One region of the Halomonas sp. BC04 genome, then DNA from elsewhere that is predicted to be linked to it. Evidence: predicted binding sites of a transcription regulator. Region 1 holds the regulator's gene; each other region holds the start of a gene.

Evidence for each region. Region 1 encodes PhoB, which activates phosphate uptake and scavenging genes when phosphate is short. Its sites were predicted from a motif close to TGTCATANNNNTGTCANA; they were not measured.
Region 2: Q427_RS22525 (PstS family phosphate ABC transporter substrate-binding protein) is a predicted target of PhoB. The motif match lies at 2,014-2,031, and genes of this name have one in related genera.
Region 3: Q427_RS06890 (phosphatase PAP2 family protein) is a predicted target of PhoB. The motif match lies at 2,181-2,198, and genes of this name have one in related genera.
Region 4: Q427_RS23495 (DUF6482 family protein) is a predicted target of PhoB. The motif match lies at 2,659-2,676, and genes of this name have one in related genera.

Annotation. Positions count from the first base shown of each region.
Region 1 is NZ_AZQX01000400.1:1,892-8,046, forward strand. It holds gene pstA (phosphate ABC transporter permease PstA) at 1-1,352, shown strand, start outside; gene pstB (phosphate ABC transporter ATP-binding protein PstB) at 1,434-2,228, shown strand; gene phoB (phosphate regulon transcriptional regulator PhoB) at 2,362-3,051, shown strand; gene phoR (phosphate regulon sensor histidine kinase PhoR) at 3,053-4,363, shown strand; partial or broken gene phoU (phosphate signaling complex protein PhoU) at 4,450-5,176, opposite strand; gene pstB (phosphate ABC transporter ATP-binding protein PstB) at 5,202-6,059, opposite strand; partial or broken gene pstA (phosphate ABC transporter permease PstA) at 6,079-6,155, opposite strand, start outside.
Region 2 is NZ_AZQX01000335.1:53-6,207, forward strand. It holds partial or broken gene Q427_RS29320 (phosphate ABC transporter permease) at 1-356, opposite strand, end outside; gene Q427_RS29325 (hypothetical protein) at 302-835, opposite strand; gene Q427_RS22525 (PstS family phosphate ABC transporter substrate-binding protein) at 968-1,924, opposite strand; gene Q427_RS22530 (hypothetical protein) at 2,278-2,835, shown strand; gene Q427_RS22535 (NADPH-dependent FMN reductase) at 2,895-3,488, opposite strand; gene Q427_RS22540 (nucleoside deaminase) at 3,648-4,085, shown strand; gene Q427_RS22545 (Na/Pi symporter) at 4,233-5,441, shown strand; gene Q427_RS22550 (phosphate signaling complex PhoU family protein) at 5,468-6,148, shown strand.
Region 3 is NZ_AZQX01000092.1:157-5,141, forward strand. It holds gene Q427_RS06880 (PA3496 family putative envelope integrity protein) at 1-120, shown strand, start outside; gene Q427_RS06885 (sodium-dependent transporter) at 189-1,535, opposite strand; gene Q427_RS06890 (phosphatase PAP2 family protein) at 2,299-2,901, shown strand; gene glmS (glutamine--fructose-6-phosphate transaminase (isomerizing)) at 2,932-4,764, opposite strand; partial or broken gene Q427_RS06900 (DapH/DapD/GlmU-related protein) at 4,775-4,985, opposite strand, start outside.
Region 4 is NZ_AZQX01000349.1:3,983-10,137, reverse strand. It holds partial or broken gene Q427_RS23510 (carbohydrate porin) at 1-625, shown strand, start outside; partial or broken gene dnaB (replicative DNA helicase) at 780-2,167, shown strand; gene Q427_RS23500 (hypothetical protein) at 2,242-2,535, shown strand; gene Q427_RS23495 (DUF6482 family protein) at 2,748-3,050, shown strand; gene hemH (ferrochelatase) at 3,222-4,295, shown strand; gene Q427_RS23485 (Na+/H+ antiporter subunit G) at 4,387-4,821, opposite strand; gene Q427_RS23480 (K+/H+ antiporter subunit F) at 4,832-5,101, opposite strand; gene Q427_RS23475 (Na+/H+ antiporter subunit E) at 5,095-5,592, opposite strand; partial or broken gene Q427_RS23470 (monovalent cation/H+ antiporter subunit D) at 5,589-6,155, opposite strand, start outside.

The DNA of each region.
Region 1 (6,155 bases):
AGGACTTCGCCTGGTACGCCGAGCTGCAGATGTCCGAGTGGCAGAGCCCGCCGGATGCCATGCGCCTGGAGCGCCGCGAGTGGGGTGACTTTTACGGTTATCCGATGCGAGTGCTCGAAGACGGCGAGGTGGTGGCCGAGGGTGAAGGACTATGGGAGGCGCTGCAGTCCCGGGTCGAGCGCGCCAATACGCTGTTTCGGGAGCTACGCCGGATCGAGCGCAACGACGTGGGGGAGATCAGTTCGGAAATGGAAGCGCTGCGCCTGCGTGAGCGGGCCCTGCAGCGTGACCCCGGCATCGATCCCGAGGCGCTCCAGGTGGAGCTGGCTCAGATTCAGGAGCGGCAGAGCATCTTGCAGGAAGCGTTCCAGACCCTGCGCGGCGAGATCGACGTCCTGCGCCGTGAGCTCTATCGCGACACCCTGGTGGCAATGGTCACCGGTGGGCAGGAGGTCCAGATTCGCATCGGCGATATCGTGCGGGCCGTGCAGCCCAACAGCCTGTCGCTGCCCGCCAAGGTGGTGGAATATGTGCAGCAGTTCTGGGCCTTTGTCAGCGGCGAGCCTCGCGAAGCCAATACGGCCGGCGGGATCTTCCCGGCGATCTTCGGCACCGTGACCATGGTGCTGCTGATGTCGATGATCGTCAGTCCGTTCGGCGTTCTGGCTGCCATCTACCTGCGCGAATACGCCAAGCAGGGGCCGTTGCTGCGACTAATCCGTATCTCGGTCTATAACCTGGCCGGTGTGCCCTCTATCGTCTATGGCGTATTCGGCCTGGGCTTCTTCATCTACACCCTGGGGGGCTCCATCGACCAGCTCTTCTATTCCGAGCGGCTGCCGTCGCCGACCTTCGGCTCGCCCGCACTGATATGGGCTTCGCTGACCCTGGCCCTGCTGACCCTGCCGGTGGTGATCGTCTCCACGGAGGAGGGGTTGGCGCGGATCCCCGCATCGGTTCGCCACGGCAGCCTGGCGCTGGGAGCCACCAAGTCGGAAACGCTGTGGAAGGTGGTGGTGCCGCTGGCCACTCCGGCAATGATGACCGGCATGATCCTGGCAATCGCCCGTGCCGCCGGCGAGGTGGCGCCGCTGATGCTGGTGGGGGTGGTCAAGCTGGCGCCGACCCTGCCGGTGGATGGCACTTTCCCGTTCATTCATTTGGAGCGACAGATCATGCACCTGGGCTTCCACATCTACGACGTGGGCTTCCAGAGCCCCAACGTGGAAGCAGCACGACCGCTGGTCTATGCCACGGCGCTAGTGCTGGTGGTCCTGATTATCGTACTCAACCTAACTGCTATCAGCATCCGTAACCGGTTGCGTGAGCGCTACCGCGCCGCGACCGACTAATGCCAACCCGACTGCACGGCGGCGGCTCAGGCCACCGCTACGACACCTAAGAGGCGAGAAATGACTACCATGACGTCAGCCATGACCACCGCCAGCCATCGTGATGCCATGAGCGGCATGGGCAAGACCACCTTCAAGGTGCGTGACCTCAGCCTTTTCTATGGCAAGGACCAGGCGCTGAAGGGCATCGGCCTGGATGTCCCGGCGAACAAGGTCACGGCCTTCATTGGCCCTTCGGGCTGCGGCAAGTCGACCCTGCTGCGCTGCTTCAATCGCATGAACGACCTGGTCGACATCTGTCGCATCGAGGGTCAGATACTGCTCGACGATGAAGACATCTATGCCCGCGGCGTGGATGTCGCCGAGCTGCGCCGCAAGGTAGGGATGGTGTTCCAGAAGCCCAACCCCTTCCCCAAGTCGATCTACGAGAACGTGGCCTACGGACTACGCCTGCAGGGGGTCAACAACAAGCCGGTACTCGACGAGGTGGTCGAGCGTTCGTTGCGCGGTGCCGCGCTCTGGGACGAGGTCAAGGATCGCCTGCAGGACAACGCCTTCGGCCTGTCTGGTGGTCAGCAGCAACGCCTGGTGATCGCCCGAGCCATCGCCATCGAACCGGAGGTGATCCTGCTGGATGAACCGGCCTCGGCGCTGGATCCGATCTCGACGCTGAAGATCGAGGAGCTGATCCACGAATTGAAGGAGCGCTACACCATCCTGATCGTGACCCACAACATGCAGCAGGCAGCCCGGGTCTCCGACTATACGGCCTTCATGTACCTCGGCGACCTGGTGGAATTCGGTGAAACCAACCGGATCTTCACCGAGCCAGCAAAGAAACAGACCGAGGACTACATCACCGGACGCTATGGCTGATACCCGTGCCCCACCGTCGTCAATTCCAGCGGGTTGTCGAGCCACCGGGCTCGGGTGCGATAGCGCTGTCATCGAAATGACATGATATCGTGCTGTTATCGTCATCGACCCGCTACTGAGCTAGAGGCCCCGAATGACAGCCAAGACCGTTCTGATCGTCGATGATGAAGCACCGATTCGCGAAATGATTGCCGTGGCCCTGGAGATGGCCGACTACCGCGTGCTCGAAGCCGACAACGCCCAGACCGCCCACGCCATGGTCGTCGATCACCAGCCCGACCTGCTGCTGCTCGACTGGATGATGCCCGGCACCAGCGGCATCGAACTGGCCCGTCGCCTCAAGCGCGAGACCGCCACCAGCGAGCTGCCGATCATCCTGCTCACCGCCAAGGGGGAGGAGGACAACAAGATCCTGGGGCTCGAAGCCGGTGCCGACGACTACATCACCAAGCCCTTCTCGCCACGGGAGCTGGTCGCCCGGCTCAAGGCCGTGCTGCGCCGTTCCACCCCGAAAGGCGTGGAAGAGCTGGTCGAGGTGGAGGGGCTGCAGCTCGACCCGGTCAGCCACCGGGTCAGCGCCAATGGCAAGTCGCTGGAAATAGGACCTACCGAGTACCGCCTGTTGCAGTTCTTCATGACCCACCAGGAGCGGGCCTACACCCGCAGCCAGCTGCTCGATCAGGTGTGGGGCGGCAATGTCTATGTCGAGGAGCGAACCGTGGACGTGCATATCCGTCGCCTGCGCAAGGCGCTGGGCGATGACCACCAGCACCTGGTCCAGACCGTGCGCGGCACCGGTTACCGCTTTTCCAACAAGGTCTGACATGCGTCTATGGAGCCGAGAACTCTGGCACCTGGGTCTACTGGCCTGTGCAGGCAGCCTGATAGGCTGGCTCTTCTCGGCCACCGGACTCGGCCTTGCCGCCGGCCTGGGTCTCTTCATCGTCAAGCAGTTACGACAGCTACGCGCCCTGCACCGCTGGCTGACCCGCAACCCCCAGGCCGAGCCACCCGCCGCCAGCGGCCTCTGGGGCGAGCTTTTCGACCGGCTCTATCGCTACCAGAAAGGCCAGCGCCATACCCAGGAGCGGCTTCGCACCACCCTCAAGCGCATCCAGGAATCCTCGGAAGCCATGCGGGACAGCGTGGTGATGCTCGACCAGCACGGCGATCTGGAGTGGTGGAACGGTGCCGCCGACCGCATGCTGGGCCTGCGCACCCCCCAGGATCGAGGACAGCACATTACCAACCTGGTAAGGGACCCGCGCTTCGTGGCCTATTTCAATGCCCGCGACTACCGTGACCCCCTCACGTTGCCCTCTCCCATCGACGAGCGGATGATCCTGCAGATCCAGATCACCCTCTACGGTGACGACGAGCGTCTGTTGATGGCGCGGGACATCACGCGCCTGCATCGCCTGGAACAGATGCGCCGCGACTTCGTCGCCAACGTCTCTCACGAGCTGCGCACGCCGCTGACAGTGCTGGCCGGCTATCTCGAGACCTACGCCGACAATGCCGACCAGCTCCCGCCCCGCCTTGCCCGCAGCCTCTCCCAGATGCAGGGGCAGACCACGCGTATGCAGAGCCTGGTCAACGACCTGCTGCTGCTCTCACGACTGGAACTCGAACAGAGCGGCGACGACCACACACCGCTGGACATGGGCGAGCTGCTCGAGAGCGTCTCCCGCGATGCCGCAGCACTCGCCCGGGGTCAGCAGCAGATCACGGTGGAGGTCGACGAGGAACGAACACTGCTCGGCAGCGACCAGGAGATCCGCAGCGCCGTGTCGAACCTGGCCTACAACGCCGTGCGCTATACCCCGGCAGGCAGCCATATCGTGCTGCGCTGGAAACGCTACGACCGGGGTGCCTGCATCGAAGTGGAAGACAATGGTGACGGCATCGATCCGGAACATGTGCCCCGTCTGACCGAACGCTTCTACCGGGTCGACAAGGGCCGCAGCTCGGCCACCGGCGGCACCGGCCTGGGCCTGGCCATCGTCAAGCACGTGCTGCTGCGCCACGACGCAAGCCTTGCCATCGACACCCGGCCCGGCCACGGCGCACTGTTCCGTTGCGTCTTTCCCGAGGTCAGGCTGAACCCGGCAGCAACCACGGAAAAGGCCGGTTGACGCTGCGTCGCGTTACCGGCCTCGTGTACCCAATCTTGTCCTATCCCTGGATGCCTTGACTCTCGAGTATCGAGTCGTCGACAGACCTAGCCGCGTCGCTTGAGCGCGTCCTCGTCGATCTGGTCCGGGTCCATATGACGAATGTCCAATCCCTTGACCAGATAGATCACGTACTCGGCCAGGTTATCGGCATGGTCGCCGACACGCTCCAGGGCGCGCAGTATCCACATCACGCTGAGCACCGGCCGATGGCGCGGTTGTCTTCCATCATGAAGGTCATCAGCGAGCGCATGGCGCTGCCGTATTCGTCGTCCACCGCCTCGTCCTCGCGCACCACCTGCAGCGCCAGCTCGGTGTCGAAACGGGCAAAAGCGGTCAGCGCATCGCGCAGCATCCGGCGCACGTGCTCACTGATGTGGCGCACTTCCACCAGCCACGCACGGCGGTGCCGCTCTCGATCAGACTCAGGGCATTGCGTGCGATCTTGCTCGCCTCATCGCCGATCCGTTCCAGGTCGGCGGTGGCACGGATCACTGCCAGCACCAGGCGCAGGTCCGACGCCGCCGGCTGGCGTCGCGCCAATACCCGGGTGCACTCATCGTCGATCTTGAGCTGCATGTCATTGACCTGACGATCATTGTCGCGGACCTTCTCGGCCAGCCGGCTGTCGCCCTCGAGCAGGGCCCTGACCGCCTCGTGGACCTGGTTCTCGACCAGCCCCCCCATGGTCATCAGGTGGGTCTTGAGCTCCTCCAGTTCCTGATTGAACTGCCGGGAGATATGCTGGCTATGGGTGTCGCTGGTGATATCCATGAGACTCTCCTGGTGACCGTCGAGGTCAGGCCATGCGGCCGGTGATGTAGTTTTCGGTGCGCGCCAGGCTCGGGTTGGTGAAGAGCGTGGCCGTGGGGGCGTACTCCACCAGTTCGCCATCGTGAAGGAAGGCGGTGTAGTCCGAGACCCGCGCCGCCTGCTGCATGTTGTGGGTGACCAGCACCAGGGTCAGCTGCGACTTCAAGCTACGGATCAGTTCCTCGATCTTCAGCGTCGAGATCGGGTCCAGCGCCGAGGCGGGCTCGTCGAGCAGCAGCACCTCGGGGCGCACCGCCAGGGTCCTGGCGATCACCAGACGCTGCTGCTGCCCAATTGAGAGTGACCAGGCCGAGGCTCTCAGGCGGTCCTTCACCTCATCCCACAGCGCCGCCGCACCCAGCGCCCACTCGACGATGTCGTTCATCCGCCGCCGCGACAGGCCACCTTGAAGCCTGAGCCCGAAGGCCACGTTCTCGTAGATCGACATGGGGAACGGATTGGGCGCCTGGAACACCATCCCCACGCGGCGCCGCAGCTCGTCCACCGCCACTTCGGGGGCATGGATCTCCTGTCCCTCCAGGCGGATGCTGCCCTGCCGACTGACCGTCTCGTTGAGGTCATGCAGCCGGTTCAGCGACCGCAGCAGGGTCGACTTGCCGCAGCCCGAGGGGCCGATGAAGGCCGTGACCCGGTGTCGCGGCACCCGCAGGGTCAGGTTGCGCAGCGCTGTCTTGCCGTCGTAGGCCAGACTCAGCCCCTTCACATCGAGACAGCTGGCATCGGGAGCGAAGTCGATGATCGGGCCTCCTGCGTTGGAGCGATCCGCTTCCAGACGACTGGCATCCGGTCGCTGGCCTGGCGGTGAGAGCGGCAGTTCGGGCATCGCTTGGCTCTATCCTCGATCAGTGGCGCGACAGCGCGCCGTGACGCGCCCTGAAATAATGGCGCAGAAATATTGCAGTCAGGTTAAGCACCACCA
Region 2 (6,155 bases), on a different contig from region 1:
TTGCCGATGTCGTAGTGGTGGATATAGCCGGCATCGTCGGAGACGTAGAGGTGGCGGAAGCGGTTGTCGATCAGGATCTGACGAGCATGGCCATCGAAGCCGGGAAGCTCGGCCGTGGTCTGCTCCACGGTCACCGCGCCGGTCATGATGTTCTCCCGGCGGTCGAAGGAAGTCACCATCAGGGTGCCGTCATCGAGTTCGGCTGCCGCGTAGATACCCCGGTCGCTGAGCTGGAGCGCCAGCACCTGGATGGCACGCCCTGCTTCGTCCAGGGTCAGGGGGGCCTCGCCAAGGGGGAAAGTCAGCTCGGGTTCGATATGGCGCAGGTTATCCGGGTAGGTAATCGCGTACTCCACCTGCCCGAGCTGATGACGCCGTTGTCGTAGCCGTAGGCAAAGGCCCGCGTGGTGGCAAAAGCAGTGGCGAAGGCCGAGCGGGTGGCGCCCTCTGGCCGAGACATATCGAAAGACGCGCGCAGGTCGCCCCCCTCAAGGTCGAAGAAGGTGATACGCCCCGTGTCGGTGAAGCTCGCCCCCAGGGTGTCGTGGCGGTCGATGGTGAGGTGCTCGAGCCGCTCGTCGCTTGCCACCCCGGGAATGGCGTAGGTCTGCTGGGTGGAGACCTGGGCCGACTTGAAGAGCGGCATGACCTCGGAGAACAGGTAGACGAAGATCATCCCCAGCGCGATCACGACCCCGATGCCGGCAGCACCGATGCCATAGCGGGATGCGTTATCCCTGAATGCGCGCTTGCGTCTCAGACGCTCACGTTGTTCAGGGCTGGGCAACAACGATCTGCCTTGCCCGGATGAAGAGAGTTGGGACATGTCATTCATGATGGATGGGCAATCCCGACAGGTGGAAAGATACGCAGAGGGTAATCAGGGTCCATGACAGCTATGTGACAGCGACCAATAATAAAGAAGGGGCGCTGGAGCGCCCCTGTCACTACCTTTTCATTCAATGTGTTAGTCAATGCCCAGTTCGCTGCGCACGCGGCTGGCCACGGTTTCGGGCAGCGGGATGTAGCCGTCGCGGGCGGTCACTTCCTGACCCTGCTGGGAGAGCACCATGCGCAGGAACTCGGCCTGTTGCGGGGCCAGGTCCTCGTTGGGGTGCTTGTTCACGTAGACGAACAGGAAGCGGGCCAGCGGATAGTTCTCGTCTTCCACGGTATACGCTTCTTCGCCTTCGTCGCGCGAAACCGGTACGGCGCGTACCTGGGAGGTGATATAGCCGATGCCGGAGTAGCCGATGCCGTTGATGGACTCGCTCACCCCCTGTACCACGGAGGCAGAACCCGGCTGCTCGTTGATGGAATCCTTGAAGTCGCCGCCGCACAGGGCGTTCTCGGCGAAGAAGCCGTAAGTGCCGGAGACGGCGTTGCGGCTGTAGAGGGTGAAGTCACGGTTTTCCCAGCTGCCGTCCAGGCCCAGCTGGCCCCAGCGGGTGATGTCTTCCGGATAGCCACAGCGGCGGGTGTCGGAGAAAATCGCATCCACCTGCGGCAAGGTGATGCTTTCCAGCGGGTTGTCCTGATTGACGTAGATGGCCAGGGCATCGATGGCCACCGGCACCATGGTCGGCGGATAGCCGAAGCGATCCTCGAAGGACTGGATCTCGGAGGTGCGCATCTCACGGCTCATCGGGCCGAACTGGGCGGTCCCTTCGGTCAGCGCGGTGGGGGCCGTGCTTGAGCCGGCACCCTGGATCTGGATGTTGATGTTAGGGTAGAAGCCGGCGAACTCCTCGGCCCACAGGGTCATCAGGTTGTTCAGCGTATCGGACCCGATGCTGGTCATGTTGCCGGAGATACCGCTGACGGACTCATACACCGGCAGGTTGGGATCGACACGCTCTGCCATGGCAGCGGGAGTGACCAGCGAAGCACCGATGATGGCAGCAGCCAGAACCTTCAGTTTCATGTTTCTCTCCGTGTTTTCAGCGCTGCGTTGGCAGCGATTGGGCTCGATCGGATTTTCGGTGACCGATGGCTGCGACTATAGGGAGGAGGGATGACACTTCGGTGACAATAACTGAGGGTTTGATGAACCTTGTGTGACAGTTGTGGATGACGACGAGGGCTCGAGGACGCTGTGCGACTTGCCGCGGGCGCGATAGAATCCGGCTGAATTCGTCCCCTGTTTCCGCAGGCACAGAAGGTTGCAGGGTGGGGCGGGCGCCAGCTCCCGGAGCTTCGGTTTGAGGGAATTGGTTTGAGGCTTTGGCTTGAACGGTTTCGGCAAAGAGATAGCGATCAAGGAAGGAGAGAGGGATTATGGCGCTACGCATGCTTATCGCTGGCCTGGGCTTGCTGACCACGCTGTTGGTCGCTGGCTGTGCCGGGCATTCCGAGCCGCCCACGGCGAGTGAGCCGGCGCCGTCGCAAGCCGAGGTGCCGCAGCCTTCCACTCAAGCCGAACCTCCGCTGAACGTGAACGGGACGGCACGAGAAGACCGCTATTGGCTGCCAGCCCTGTTCGCCACGGAGCTGGATGAGGCGCATTACTACGTCAGCCGGTTGGCGGATCGGCGCTTCATTGACACCTATGGAGGCGACGAGCACCCGCGGGTCTGGTATATCGCCGCGGAGCGACTGGGACAGATCGGTGAGCCGGCGGTGCCGCTGTTGTTCGGCCTGATCGACACTACCGATGCTTATGAGCTGATGCTGGTGCTCTATGCGCTGCAACTGGCCACCCAGGATCCTGCGCTCATGGCGGAAACCGGCGGCGACTACATCCAGTTGGGTACGGTGCTGACCGAAAATACCAACCGCCAGAACCGCGAAATAGCGCTGGCATGGTGGCAGCGCCACGGCTGGCGCTGGGAGTAGGCGTTGCTGCCCTGGCAAGCCCTTGCCAGGGCTCTTGCAAGGGCTATGCTCGGGCTCGATCATTCCCGGTCGAACAGCCTCGTTGTCTTGACGAGCCGTTGGCAAATGGCGTCCAGTTTCTTCTGATGGCCCTCGTCGCACAGGCCACCGTTGTCGTCGAAGGCGTCACCTGCCTTGGCCACGGCGAGCTGGTCCGGCAGCACCGTCACGCCAACGTTGTTCAGGAGCTGGCGCATCAGCGCCAGGCTGCGCATGCCGCCGAGCCCACCGGGTGATGCCGAGAGCAGCGCGGCAACCCTGCCTGCGAACAGCTTGAGGCCGCTCTCACCTTGGTGGGGGCGGCTGATCCAGTCGATGGTGTTCTTCATCAACGGAGTGATGAAGCCGTTGTACTCGGGGGAGGCGATCAGCAGGCCTCGATGCCCGGCCAGCAGCTTGCGCAGGGCCAAGGCATTTTCCGGCAGGCCATGTTCGGTTTCCAGGTCGCCTTCGTAGAGCGGCATCGGATAGTCCTGCAGGTCGATGAAGGTGGCCTGGCTGCCCAGCGCCTCCAGGCGTCGGGCAGCCAGGCGGGCCAATCGCTTGTTGAAGGACGCTTCCCGGGTGCTTCCGGCGAACACCAGGATTCGGGCTGTGTTTGTCTGGTAGGACATCGTGGGGTCTCCCTGGGTCATTGTGTCGTTCGAGTGAGGGTGGCCGGTTGCTGCTTTCTCCGCTTCTTCGACCGGGCACCGCGCAGAGTCGCCGTGGTTTTGCTATGGTCACGCCGTGATCGGCGTTTTCCCATCTCATGGACCTGGAGTCAGCCTTCCATGGACAAGTATATGCAAGCTGCCCTGGACGAAGCCCGCCGGGGTCTGGCGGAAGGGGGCATCCCCATCGGCTCGGTACTGGTCTATCGCGGGCGCATCCTGGGAAGGGGCCATAACCGACGTGTACAGTCAGGCAGCACGGTGCTGCACGGCGAGATGGACGCTCTGGAAAACGCGGGACGCCAGCCTGCCTCTGTGTATCGGGATAGCGTGCTCTATACGACGCTTTCGCCCTGTCCGATGTGTAGTGGAGCCATTCTGCTCTACGGCATTCCCCGGGTGGTCGTTGGCGAAAACCGGACCTTCCTGGGGGAAGAAGCGTTGCTGCGCTCCCGGGGTGTCGATGTCGAGGTCCTGCAGTCTCAGGACTGCATCGACATGATGTCCGATTTCATCGAGGCATCGCCCGAACTCTGGAACGAAGATATCGGGGAATAGCGCATCGGGCCGGTGGATCAGACCATGCCGGCCAGGCGTAAGCCCGCTGTCATGAAACTGTCACATCTCCCGGTTACCTTGCGCGGACAGTAACGTGGGTGTCACCTGACCGTCATCCTGAACGTGTAAACTCACAACGGCCTTTTCATGTCGAAACCAGAATTCTCTTCGCCCGACACGAACCGAGCGGCCCTCACCCGCGAGCAAATCCGTGAGGTGCCGGCCTGGCTGCGCGGCATCTACGCCGGTCTCTGTCTCTACTTCTTCCTGGCGGCACTCAACGTACTCGGCTCAGGGCTGGGAACGTTCGGCAGGGCCAGCGATTTTCTGACGCAGCTCTTCGCCTACGGTGAAAACCCCTTCATCGCCCTGCTGGCCGGGGTGCTGGTCACCATGATCGTGCAGAGCTCGTCCTTCACTTCTGCGCTGATCGTGACTCTGGTGGCCAGCGGCGAGATGACTCTGGGCACGGCGGTGTTCGCCATCATGGGGGCCAACATCGGGACAGCGGTCACCGGGGTGATCGTGGCGCTGGCCAATGTGCGTATCAAGCGCAATTTCCGGCGTTCGTTCACGGCCGCCTTGATGCATGACTTCTTCAACATCCTTACCGTGGCCATCGTCTTTCCCCTGGAGTTCATCAGTGGCCTGTTCCATGAGGCCGGAAGGGGTATCTTTACCCGGCTGGCGGGGTGGCTGGCCGATCTGGTGGGCCTGGAGGAGGTGGCGAGGCCCGACAGCCCGATCAAGGTGATTACCTCGCCGGTGGTCGATGCGGCGAACGGGTTCGCTTCGTTGTTGACCTCGACCTCGGCTGCCCAGGGGCTGGTGGTGGCCGGCCTCGGCATGCTGCTGATGTTCGCTGCCCTGATCTTCATGGTTCAGAACCTGCGCGGAGCCCTGCTGCGCCACATGGACGGCCTGTTTCGTACCTATTTCTTTCGCAGCGATGTGCGTGCCTATGGCGTCGGCCTGGTCTCCACTGTCCTGGTCCAGTCCAGCACCATCACCAGCAGCCTGATGGTGCCCCTGGCCGGGGCCGGGGTCGTTCGCCTGCGTCGTGTGCTGCCCTTCATGATGGGGGCCAACCTGGGAACCACGGTCACCAGTGTCCTGGCGGCCACGGCGAATCCCGTGGCCGCGGCGATGACGGTTGCCCTGTTCCATGTCATTTTCAATCTGACCGGCACCGCTGTCTGGTATCCGCTGCGCTATATCCCGCTGCGGATCGCCACCTGGTATGGCCGGCTGGCGGCCCGACAGACCCGCTACGCCTTCGTCTTCCTGATCGGCGTATTCCTGGTGATACCGCTGCTGGGAATCGGCGCCATCGAACTGTTCACGAGCCTGCGCTGAGCGCGGCGACTCAGGAGATTTCAGCCATGTTTCGACAGCTATACAGCGCCCTGACCTCGGAAAACACGCTTGATCAGGCCTTCGAGGACCTGACCCAGATGCTCAAGCATGGTGCCTGGATGTTCGACCGCGCCAACGAGGTCCTGCACAGCAAGGCATCGGCCGATGAAGTGCGCCAACCGCTCTACGACCGTGACCAGGCGATCAATGAACTGGAGCGTTCGATTCGCCGCAAGGTACTGCGTCACCTGACCGTCAACCCTGGCCATGATGTCGCCATCTGCCTGGCCTTGATGAGTGTGGCCAAGGATGCCGAACGCATCGGTGACTATTGCAAGAACGTCTTCGAGGTAGGCCATTTCTACAGCGAAGGTTTTCACGTGCCCAAGTATCAGGAGCCTCTCGACAACATGGCGCTCGAGATGGGCGATATGTTCGACAAGGTGATCAAGGCAACGCGGGACTCCGACGAAAACCAGGCCCGCCAGGCACTGTCCAAGGCCGTGGAAGTGCGCCAGCGCAGTGACCGCCTGATCGAGGAGCTGTTTCTCGACGAGCGCCAGATCGAGTTTCACGAAGCGGTGGCTTACTCACTTCTGGCCCGACACTACAAGCGTGTGGCCGCACACCTGGCCAACATCGCCACGGCCGTGCTGGGCCGGTTGGAAGACCTGGACTTCTATTCCGAGGCCGACGACGACGGTTGATCGGCCA
Region 3 (4,985 bases), on a different contig from region 1:
AGACGCTCACGCACCGCCGCTCAGCGCAACCTGCGGGCGCGTCGCGGCATCGAGCTGCACAACGAATTCAAGGAGCTGGAGCGAAATATCGCCGATCTGGCCGAAGACGAGAAACATTGACGACGGCCGCCCGTCGGCGACCGTCCAAGGCAGTCACCCAAGCCCCGCCAGGCGGGGCTCAGGCCCTGTCACCCCAGCAAACTGTTGATGAACACCAGGATCACGCCCACCGGCGCAATATAGCGCGCCACCACATACCAGAGCGTCTCGCTGCCGGCGCTCAGGTTCAACTCCGCGGCGACGCTCTTGCGATCCAGGCACCAGGCCACGAAGACGATGGCGCCAAGGCCGGTCAGCGGCAGCAGGATCGTGCTGGTGAAGGTATCCAGCAGGTCGAATACGTTGAGACCGAAGATCAGGAACTCGTCCCAGACGTTGAACGACATCAATGCTGCGATGCCCAGCGCCCAGACCGCAACACCACCGGCCAGGGTGGCCATCACCCGGGTCAGGGGCGACCGCTCCTCCACGAACTCCACCACCGGCTCGAGCAGCGATATGGCAGAGGTCAGGGCAGCGAAGGTCAGCAGCAGGAAGAACATCAGGCCGAGGATGATGCCACCGGTCATGTTGCCGAAGGCCAGCGGCAGGGTGACGAAGATCAGCCCCGGCCCCTCACCGGCACTCAGGCCGTTGGCAAAGACGATGGGGAAAATGGCCAGCCCCGCCAGCAGTGCAATGCCGGTATCCAGGATGATCACCGTACGCGCCGTGCCCAGCAGGTTGACGTCCTCACCCAGGTAGGAGCCGTAGGCCATCATGATGCCCATGCCCAACGATAGGGTGAAGAACGCCTGGCCCATGGCGGCCAATACGATATCGCCGCTCAAGGCACCCCAGTCAGGGCGGAACATGAAGGCCAGTGCCTCGCCGAAGTGACCCGTGGTCATGCCATAGCCCACCAGCACGATCATCAACACCACCAGCGCCGGCATCAGCGTGCGCACCGCCCCTTCCAGGCCCTTGGTCACGCCGCGAGCGACGATCCATACCACCAGGGCCATGAAGGCTGTATGCCAAAACAGGAGTACCCCCGGGCTGCCCAGCAGCCCGCCGAAGATGGCACCGACGCTGTCGGCATCCTGGCCGGTGAAGGTACCGGTAACGGAGTTGAGGGTGTAGTAGAGGGACCAGCCACCAATGACACTGTAGAAGGAGAGGATCAGAAAGGCGGCCAGCACGCCACTGACCCCGACCAGCGCCCAGGCCCTGGTTTGCCCATTGCTGGAAGCCAGTTTCAGCATGGCATTGATGGGGTTGTTCTGGCCACGGCGACCAATCATCCATTCGGCGACGAGAATCGGCAGGCCGATCACCGCGACACAGGCCAGATAGACCAGAACGAAGGCGGCGCCACCGCTCTCTCCCACCATGTAGGAAAACCGCCAGATATTGCCCAGCCCCACCGCAGAGCCGGCAGCGGCTAGCACGAAGGTCATCTTCGACGACCACTGTGCATGGACGAGTTTCGACATGAATCACCTATTATTGTACATGCGAGTATTGGGTAAGGTTATTGATATGTAACAAGACAAAAAATCAGTGCTAATGCAGTGTTTTCGTCCTTTATTCGGCAAATTTATCCGATTATTGACGCAATGACCAGTAATTCATCGACGATGAGGCCACGTCGTAAAGAGCGATCGAGACGCGCCGAGGCTGCCACTCTCAGCGAGGAACACCCGTGGTGATGAGAAGGAAGGGGGGCAGGCATGCATGGTGGGCTGGTGCCCATTGGGCGTTACTACGATGGTGCGCCGAGCGGACAGGGAAAAGGGAGTTTTCCCCTGTTTTATCCACAAGATGCCATGCCCTTGTCAAGCTATTGAATGGTGACCGCGGGTCGCCGCCCGGCAAAAGAAAACTGAGGCCCTTTCCCCGTGGAAAACGCGTGTAATGGACTTCTCCGCACTTCCCGCCACGCTGAGACAGCGCCCGACGGCCATTGACGGATAACAAGAAGTGCGAAGGAAGGCCGGGTATGCTGGGGGTGTTCGGCAAGAGTTATCAACAGGCGCCCCTATGGCAAGAAAGCCAGCATCCTGTCACCTGTGGAAGAGGCCTGGGCAGTCAGCAGGACTGGCTCCAAGGGATAACCCCGGATACCGTTCAGATAGGGTTTTCATAAAGCTGTAACAAAAAGAAGAAGCAGCGCCGCTTCCCCGGTGGCAGCATAGCCCTTCCGCGCCTGCAGGAGATCCCGGACGGAGGCGTCAGTCGGCTTCACAGTGGTAAATCATGGAAACGAATCTCAATCTTGCCCTTTTCGAGCACATCAATGCCACTCCCGATAGCCCTGCAGGGTGGCTGCTGTTGGCCGAGGTCTCTGCCGTCTATCTGATCTGGTTAATTCCGGCACTGCTGGTGATTGGCTGGCTGCGTGGCAGCGACCGACTCAAGCAGCCCCTGCTGGAAGCCTTTATCGCCACGCTGCTCGCCCTGGCGGCCAGCTGGTTGATCGGCTTTCTCTGGCCCAGCCCACGCCCGTTCATGGTGCCTGTTGGACACGCGTTCCTGGAGCACTCGCCAACCCCGGCGTTTCCCAGCAACCATGCCACGATCATGCTGACCATGGCCTTCAGCCTGATGCTGCACGCCAAGACCCGTCGCATCGGCCGCTATCTGCTGTTGCTGGCCCTGCCCGTGGCCTGGGCACGGGTCTTCCTCGGCGTTCATTTCCCCCAGGACATGCTGGGCGCCACCCTGCTGGCCGCGGCAATGGCACTACTGGTGGGCGTCAGCCGCAACTGGCTGATACTGCCCTTCTATCACCGTGTAGCGCGGCGACTCTATCACCTGCTCTTTGCACCGCTGATCGCCCGGGGTTGGGTACAGCGCTGAGCACACAGCGGGCTCGTCGCCATTCCGGGTTTACTCGACGGTAACGGACTTGGCCAGGTTGCGCGGCTGATCCACGTCCGTCCCCTTCAGTACCGCCACGTGGTAGCTGAGCAGCTGCAGTGGAATGGTATAGAGAATCGGGGCCAGGGCATCATGCACATGGGGCAGTCTGAGCACTCGTATACCCTCTTCTTCTTCCAGCCCCACCGCTTCGTCAGCAAAGACGAACAACTTACCGCCACGGGCTTGTACTTCCTGAAGATTGGACTTCAGCTTGTCGAGCAGCTCATCGTTGGGCGCCACCGAAATGACCGGCATCTCGCTATCCACCAGGGCCAGGGGGCCATGCTTGAGTTCACCGGCCGGATAGGCTTCGGCATGGATATAGGAGATCTCCTTGAGCTTGAGGGCGCCTTCCAGGGCGATGGGGAAATGCACTCCCCGACCCAGAAAGAGCGCATGGTGCTTCTCGGCGAAGGCCATCGACAGCGTCTCGATCGCGCCATCCAGCTCCAACACCTGCGACACCAGCCGTGGTAGGCCACGCAGCCCCGACACCAGCTCTGCCTGGATATCGCTGGAAAGCCCCTTGACCTTTCCCAGTGCCAGGGTCAACAGCATCAGGCCGGTGAGTTGGGTGGTGAAGGCCTTGGTCGAGGCCACGCCGATCTCGGGACCGGCCTGGGTCATCAGGGTCAGATCGGATTCACGCACCAGAGAACTGCCCGGCACGTTGCAGATAGCCAGGCTGCCAAGGTAGGCCTGCTCGCGGGCGAAGCGCAGTGCCGCCAGGGTATCGGCGGTCTCGCCGGACTGTGACAGTGTCACGAACAGGGTACCTTCGGGCACGACCACCGTCCGGTAGCGATACTCGGAGGCCACCTCGACCTGAACCGGGATCCCGGCATAGCGCTCCAGCCAATAGCGTGCCACCATCCCGGCATGGTAGCTGGTGCCACAAGCCACGATATGGATCTGCCGGACACGCGCAAACAGCGCTTCGGCCCCGGGTCCGAAAATCTCCGCCAGGACCGACCTCTCACCTAGCCGGCCTTCCAGTGCCGCAGCAATCACCGCCGGCTGCTCGAATATCTCCTTGAGCATGAAGTGACGGTAGTCGCCCTTGCTGGCAGCGCCATCGCCATGCTCGAACGTCTGGGTCTCCCGAACGGCCGGGCTGCCTGAGGCATCGACGACCTCGATGCGGCCACCATCGGAAAGGCGAACCACATCGCCCTCCTCCAGATAGATGAAGCGGTCGGTCACCTGCAGCAGCGCCAGCGGGTCGGAGCCCAGGAAAGCCTCGTCGATACCCACCCCGACCACCAGGGGGCTCCCCTTGCGGGCGCCAACGATGACATCGGGTTCATCGGCATGCATCACCGCCAGGGCATAGGCGCCTTCCAGTCGCGTCAGCACCCGCTGCACCGATGCCAGCAGGCCGTCGCCCTGCCGATACTCACGCTCCAGCAGGTGCGCCACCACTTCGGTATCGGTCTGGGATACAAAGAGGTAGCCGGCTTCCTTGAGCTCGTGACGCAGCGCCTCATGGTTCTCGATGATGCCGTTATGCACCACCGCCAGGCGATCCCCCGAAGCGTGCGGGTGCGCATTGGCCTCACTGGGCTTGCCGTGGGTGGCCCAGCGGGTGTGGGCGATGCCGCAGTTCCCCGGCAGCGGCTCGGCGTCAAGCCGCAGCTCGAGTGCGGCGACCTTGCCCAGGGCCCGGCAACGCTGCAGCCCCCCGGCGGCCAGTACGGCCATGCCGGCTGAATCATAGCCACGATACTCCAGCCGCCGGAGTCCCTCGAGCAGGATATTCTGCACATTGCGCTGGGCAACGGCGCCAACGATTCCACACATGGGAGTTTCCTCAGTATTGCTTGGACTTGTTGGGACGCAGCCAATCCGCCTTGGTGACCTGCCTGCCACGGGAGACGGCCAGGGCATTGTCGGCCACGTCCTTGCTGATCGTCGATCCGGCACCCACGGTGGCGCCGCTACCCACGCTGACCGGAGCCACCAGGGCCGTATTGGAACCAATGAAGGCCCCGTCACCGATCTCGGTGCGATGCTTGTTGGCA
Region 4 (6,155 bases), on a different contig from region 1:
GCGCGACATCGGCGAAGGCCAGGCCGCCGCCGACACCGGTTTCCATACCATGGTGGCCTACCATGGCGACAGCTTCTTCGGCCTTGGCGAAGGCAACTACAAGGTGGCACTGCTCCACGGCCAAGGCCTCGGTGCAGAGGTCAAGGCGCTCGGCAGCACCGGCGAGTTGACCGACGACGCCCAGGCCACCCGCCTCGGCATCTACGGCACCACCTACGTGGCCCCCAACTGGCGTTTTGCGCCGGTGCTGTTCGGTGAGGTGAGCAAGGACCGTTTCGTCGAAGGTGACGACTACAAGTGGTTGACACTCAATGCGCGCCTGGTCAACGAGATCACCCAGAACTTCGAAATGCAGTACGAGGCCAGCTACCAGTACATGGACCTGGATCCCAATGGGCGCGGCGACCTGAACGCGGTGAGTGGTGACTTCGGCAAGTTCACCATCGCCCCCACCTTCAAGCCCCAGGTGGGCGGCTTCTGGCAGCGTCCCGAAATTCGCCTGTTCGCTTCATACACTGACTGGGATAGTGAACTCAACGATTTCGATACGACCTCCGCCTTCGGCAGTGACAGCTTCACCGGCGGCCAGTGGAGCTTCGGTGTGCAGACCGAAGTCTGGTTCTAAGCCAGGCCCGCCCCGGCCGGGCCAGATGCTCGCTTGCTGTTTCGATCCTTGCCGCGGCCGATTTCGGCCGCGGTTTTTGTCGTTTCGAAAGGTAGGGTGGACCACCTCCATCGGGTAGAATGGCACGGCCCGTTTCCATGTAGGTTGCCATGCCATGAACGACACCCTCGAGTTGGATCAGGAAACCGCTGCCCTGAAGATGCCGCCCCACTCGCTGGAGGCGGAGCAGTCTGTGCTGGGCGGCCTGATGCTCGATAACCAGGCATGGGATACCGTAGCCGAACGGCTGGTGGCGGATGACTTCTATCGCTACGAGCATCGCTTGATCTTCAACGCCATGACCGGCCTGGCCGAAGCCAGCCAGCCTCTGGATGTGGTGACGCTCTCAGAGGCGCTGGAAGGGCGTGATCAGCTAGGTACCATCGGTGGCCTCGCCTACCTGGCCGAACTGGCGCGCAATACGCCGTCGGCCAGCAATATTCGTGCCTATGCGGATATCGTTCGCGAGCGCGCCACCCTGCGCAAGCTGATCCGGGCGGCCAGTCAGATTGCCGATGGCGCCTTCAGCCCGCAGGGAAGGCCGGCCGATGAGCTGCTCGACGAGGCCGAGCGACTGGTGTTCCAGATCAGCGAGGAGCGTCCCAAGTCCGGCGGGCCCATCGGCATGAGCGAGCTGCTGGCCAAGGCAGTGGATCGCATCGACGAGCTGTTCAACATGCAGGGCGAGATGACGGGTCTCTCCACCGGCTTCCGGGACCTCGACGAAATGACCACTGGCTTGCAGCCATCCGACCTGGTGATCATTGCCGGGCGCCCCTCCATGGGCAAGACCACTTTCGCCATGAACCTGGTCGAACATGCGGTGATCGCCAGCGACAAGCCCGTCATGGTCTTCTCCATGGAGATGCCCGCCGAGTCGCTGATGCTGCGCATGCTCTCGTCCCTGGGGCGTATCGACCAGACCCGGTACGTACCGGTCAACTGGAGGACGAGGATTGGCCGCGGCTGACGTCGGCGGTGAACCTGCTCAAGGACAAGCAGCTGTTCATCGACGACACCGCAGCGCTTTCGCCCAACGAAATGCGCTCGCGGATTCGCCGGCTGGTGCGTGAGCACGGCAACATGGCGCTGGTCATGATCGACTACCTGCAGTTGATGCAGATCCCGGGCTTCTCCGAGAACCGGACCGGCGAGATCTCGGAAATTTCCCGCTCCTTGAAGGGCCTGGCGAAAGAGTTCGGCTGCCCGGTGGTGGCGCTGTCCCAGCTCAACCGTTCACTGGAGCAGCGTCCCAACAAGCGTCCGGTGATGTCGGACCTGCGTGAATCCGGCGCCATCGAGCAGGACGCGGACGTCATCGCCTTCGTCTACCGTGATGAGGTCTATAATCCGGATAACCCCGATAATCAGGGACTCGCCGAACTGATCATCGGCAAGCAGCGTAACGGTCCCATCGGCACGGTGCACATGGCCTTCATTGGGCGCTATACCCGCTTCGAGGACCTGGCCCCGGACACCTACGGTGAGTCCTTTGGAAGTTGATCGTCTTCCCGGGCCTTGAGCCTGTGGGTGGGCACCGTATAATGCCGACCCCCGACAGATCACCAGGAGGCAGCATGGCAAGCGGATTCAGACGCGGCAAACAGCAGCGCGCCCCGAAGCTCGAGGCGCGCGGGGAACTCCAATCGCTGGAGCGGGAAGGGCCCTTCAAGGAGTGGCTGGGAATGCCGGACCTCTACCGTTTCCAGCTGGTCGTGGAGGGCGAGACGTACAGCTATCAGACCGAGGATCCCGAGCTTGCCGTGGCCGTTGGCGATCGCGTGGTGTTTCGCTACAAGGAGACCAAGGCGGGAAAATGGGTGGACCGCCGCTCGCTCGCCAAGGCCATCGACCCTTCCGATTACCAGTAGCCCTTCACCTTCTGCCTGTCGCACGATCAACTGCCTCGTCGCGACTCCACCACAATACCGACTGCCTTAGTCCCTATCACGGAACCCTCCCGCTGTCCGATAGTCACATTCCCAATATGCTACTGTCATGCAAATGCTACCGGGCACAGTCATGCTGTGCCCGAGTCATATCTGTTTTAGCGCCATTTGATGTCCGTTACATGGAGGGAGCCATGGACTTCAACGACCTCAAGGCCTTTGCGGCCAGTCACGACAACTACGAAATCCGCGTCATCACCCACGCCGGAAGCCACTGTTATCAGGTGGAGCTGGAGGATGTGGAAGGTGCCCGGCACCTGCTCACCAGGCGCGGCAAGCCGGTCGTGTTTCGCTCGCTGGAGGATGTGTACCTGGAACTCCAGCGGGCCGGCATTCATCGTGCCTTCCTGGTGCAGCATGTACCCCATGACGAGGTCATCGGCCGCGAGGCTCACTACCGGGACCCCTTGACCTCACGAGTGCCCTTGGTCTTCTGATTGGGTCTCCTGATTGTCCTCGGCGCCTCCCTGGTATGGAGGCTCCTCCCAAGCTGTACAAAATCCGAATTAAGTACAGCTTTTTCTCCTTCCGGGCGTCTGGCCTGATAAACTGTCCGCTGTCGTGAGTCACCGACCAGAATCCGTCATCGACCAGAAGGAGCAACGTGCATGACCTCAGCGGGAGTGGAACAGGATCAGCCCGGCAAGGGGCGGCTGGCCCATGCGGCAGCGGACCATCCGCCCGTAGCGAAGCCCAAGATCGGTATTCTGCTGGCAAACCTGGGCACGCCGGATGCCACCGATTACTGGTCGATGCGGCGCTATCTCAATGAGTTCCTCTCCGACAAGCGGGTGGTGGACTATCCGGACTGGAAGTGGCAGCCACTGTTGCAGCTGATCATTCTCACCAAGCGCCCGTTCAGCTCCGGCAAGGCTTATCGCGGGATCTGGAATACCGAGAACGACGAAAGTCCGTTGCTGACCATCACGCGGCAGCAGACCCACAAGATCGCCGAGGGGCTAGAAGCATTGTATGGCGACGAGGTTGTGGTGGACTTCTGCATGCGTTACGGCAATCCCTCCACCGACAGCGTGCTGCGGCGCATGCAGGCACAGGGCTGCGAGCGCATCCTGTTCTTTCCGCTCTATCCCCAGTACGCCTCGCCGACCACCGCCACGGCCAACGATCAGGCCTTTCGTACGCTGATGAAGCTCAAGTGGCAGCCGGCATTTCGCACCGTACCGGCCTATTTCGACGAGCCGGCCTATCTCGACGCCCTCGCGGCTTCGGTGGAAGAGGCCTACGCTGTCGCCGAGAGCCGTCCCGAGGTGCTCGTGGCTTCCTATCATGGTGTGCCGAAGCGCTATCTGATGGAGGGGGACCCCTACCATTGCCAGTGCCAGAAGACCACGCGGCTGCTCAAGGAGCGCCTGGGCTGGCCCGACGATGCTATCGTCACCGCTTTCCAATCGAAGTTTGGTCCGGAGGAGTGGGTGGGGCCGGCCACCGTGGAACATGTGGCCGAACTGGCCCGCCGGGGCCACAAGCACATCGCGGTGGTTTCCCCCGCCTTTTCCGCCGACTGCGTGGAGACCCTCGAGGAGATCGAGGAGGAGATCAAGGAGAGCTTTCTCGACGCCGGTGGCGAACGGTTCACCTATATCCCGTGCCTGAACGACCGCGACGACCATATCGCCGCGCTGATCGCGGTCATTCGACGCGAACTCTCAGGCTGGTGCTGAGGGCGGTTTTCACTTGGCCAATTCGTTGGCGAACAACAAAGAGGGCTGCCAACAGGCAGCCCTCTTTGTTGATGTCTTGCGCAACAGTGGCTCAGCGGCGCATGCGTGAACGCTTGGCCTTGCGATACTTCCACGGGTGCTTGGCTCGCGCTGGGCGCGCAACGCGACTCTGGCCGACGTCCTCGTCGCGGAATTCGGGCACCGAACCCCGGGTGCCGGTGATGAATCGCAGGTGCATGTGCAGGCCGGTCTTGGCCAGCATGTGGCCGGTCACCGGCGCCGTGATGAACAGGAACAGGGTGATCAGCAGCTCCTGGACGTGAAGCTCGCGCTGGGTGATGGTGAAGTAGAGCATCGAGGCGATCAGGATGCAGCCGATTCCCAGGGTCGTCCCCTTGGTGGGACCGTGCAGTCGCATGAAGAAGTCCTTGAACTGCAGCATGCCCAGCGAGCCGGTGAAGGCGAAGATCCCACCGGCGACCAGCAGGAAGGCGATCACGCCTTCGGCGATGACGTAGAAGGTCATGGCGTCTTCCTCATTCGATGATGTCGCCGCGCAGCAGGTAGCGACAGATGGCCATGGTGCTGACGAAGCCGAGCATGGCGATCAGTATCGCCGCCTCGAAGTAGGTCTTGGTATTGAGCCAGAGTCCCAGCATGACGATCAGCGCGATGGAGTTCACGTACAGGGTATCCAGCGCCAGCAGGCGATCCGGGATGTCAGGGCCGATGGCCAGCCGGTAGACGTTCATCGCCATGGCCAGCACGATCAGCGTCAGGCCGATCAGCAGGGCAGTATCTAGCATTCGAAGATCTCCTTTAGCGGCCGTTCATAGCGTTCGCGGATCTCGCGTACCAGCTCCTGCTCCTCGTCCATGTCCAGTACATGGATCAGCAGGGACGAGCCATCCAGGCGGATATTGGTGGATACGGTGCCTGGCGTCATGGTGATGGTATTGGCCAATAACGTGATGACCAGTCGGTCCTTGACCTCGAGCGGGTATTCGACGAAGCCTGGGTGTGGCTCCCGCCGAGGCAGGAGTATCAGCAGGCTGACGTGTACGTTGGCCTTGACGATATCCCACATGACGATGATGACGAACCAGGCCAGCTTGATGGGATGCTTCACCCGGGGCAGGGGCTCCCAGAAGCCCTGTGTCAGCAGAGGGATCCCCACGGCCAGGAAGGCGCCCAGCACCAGCTGGCCGGGTTCGATGCTGCGCACCATCAGCAGCCATACCACCAGCAAGACCAGCGAGAGGGTGGGGGTGGGCAGGTAGCGTCCCATTGCTCTCATGGCGCGTCTCCGGTGATGTTCTGGAACTGCACGATCTGCTGCCCAGGCGCGTCTCCCAGCAGCTGGCGAATCGGCTCCTGGGGATTGGCCAGCTGTTCGGCCGTCGCCTGGGTATAGGCGTTCACTGGCCCGCCGAAAATGACCAGCAGCGGAGCGCTGGCCAGTAGCCATGCCACGCCGGCCAATTGGGCCCGACTGATCCTGCCGGTGTCGACCGCTCCCTTGTAGCTGGCCCAGAAGAAGACCGAACCTGCCCGGGACATGGCGATCAGGGCACACAGCCCGGCCAGAAGCAGTAGCGGCCACAGCCAGAGTCGTGCGCTGCCTTCAGCGGCCTGCATCAGCAGCAGCTTGCCCAGCGCGCCAGCAAGCGGCGGTAGTCCGGCGACCGCAACGGCGGCCACCAGGAACAGGCCGCCAAGCAGGTGGGGCTGATGCAGGCGACGGGCACGAACCAGGCGGGTGCCCGCCTTGCCACGCTGCTGCCCGATCATTTCGGCGATCAGGAACAGGGCGCCGCAGATCAGGGTGGTATGCGGCAGGTAGTAGAGCAGGGCAGTGGT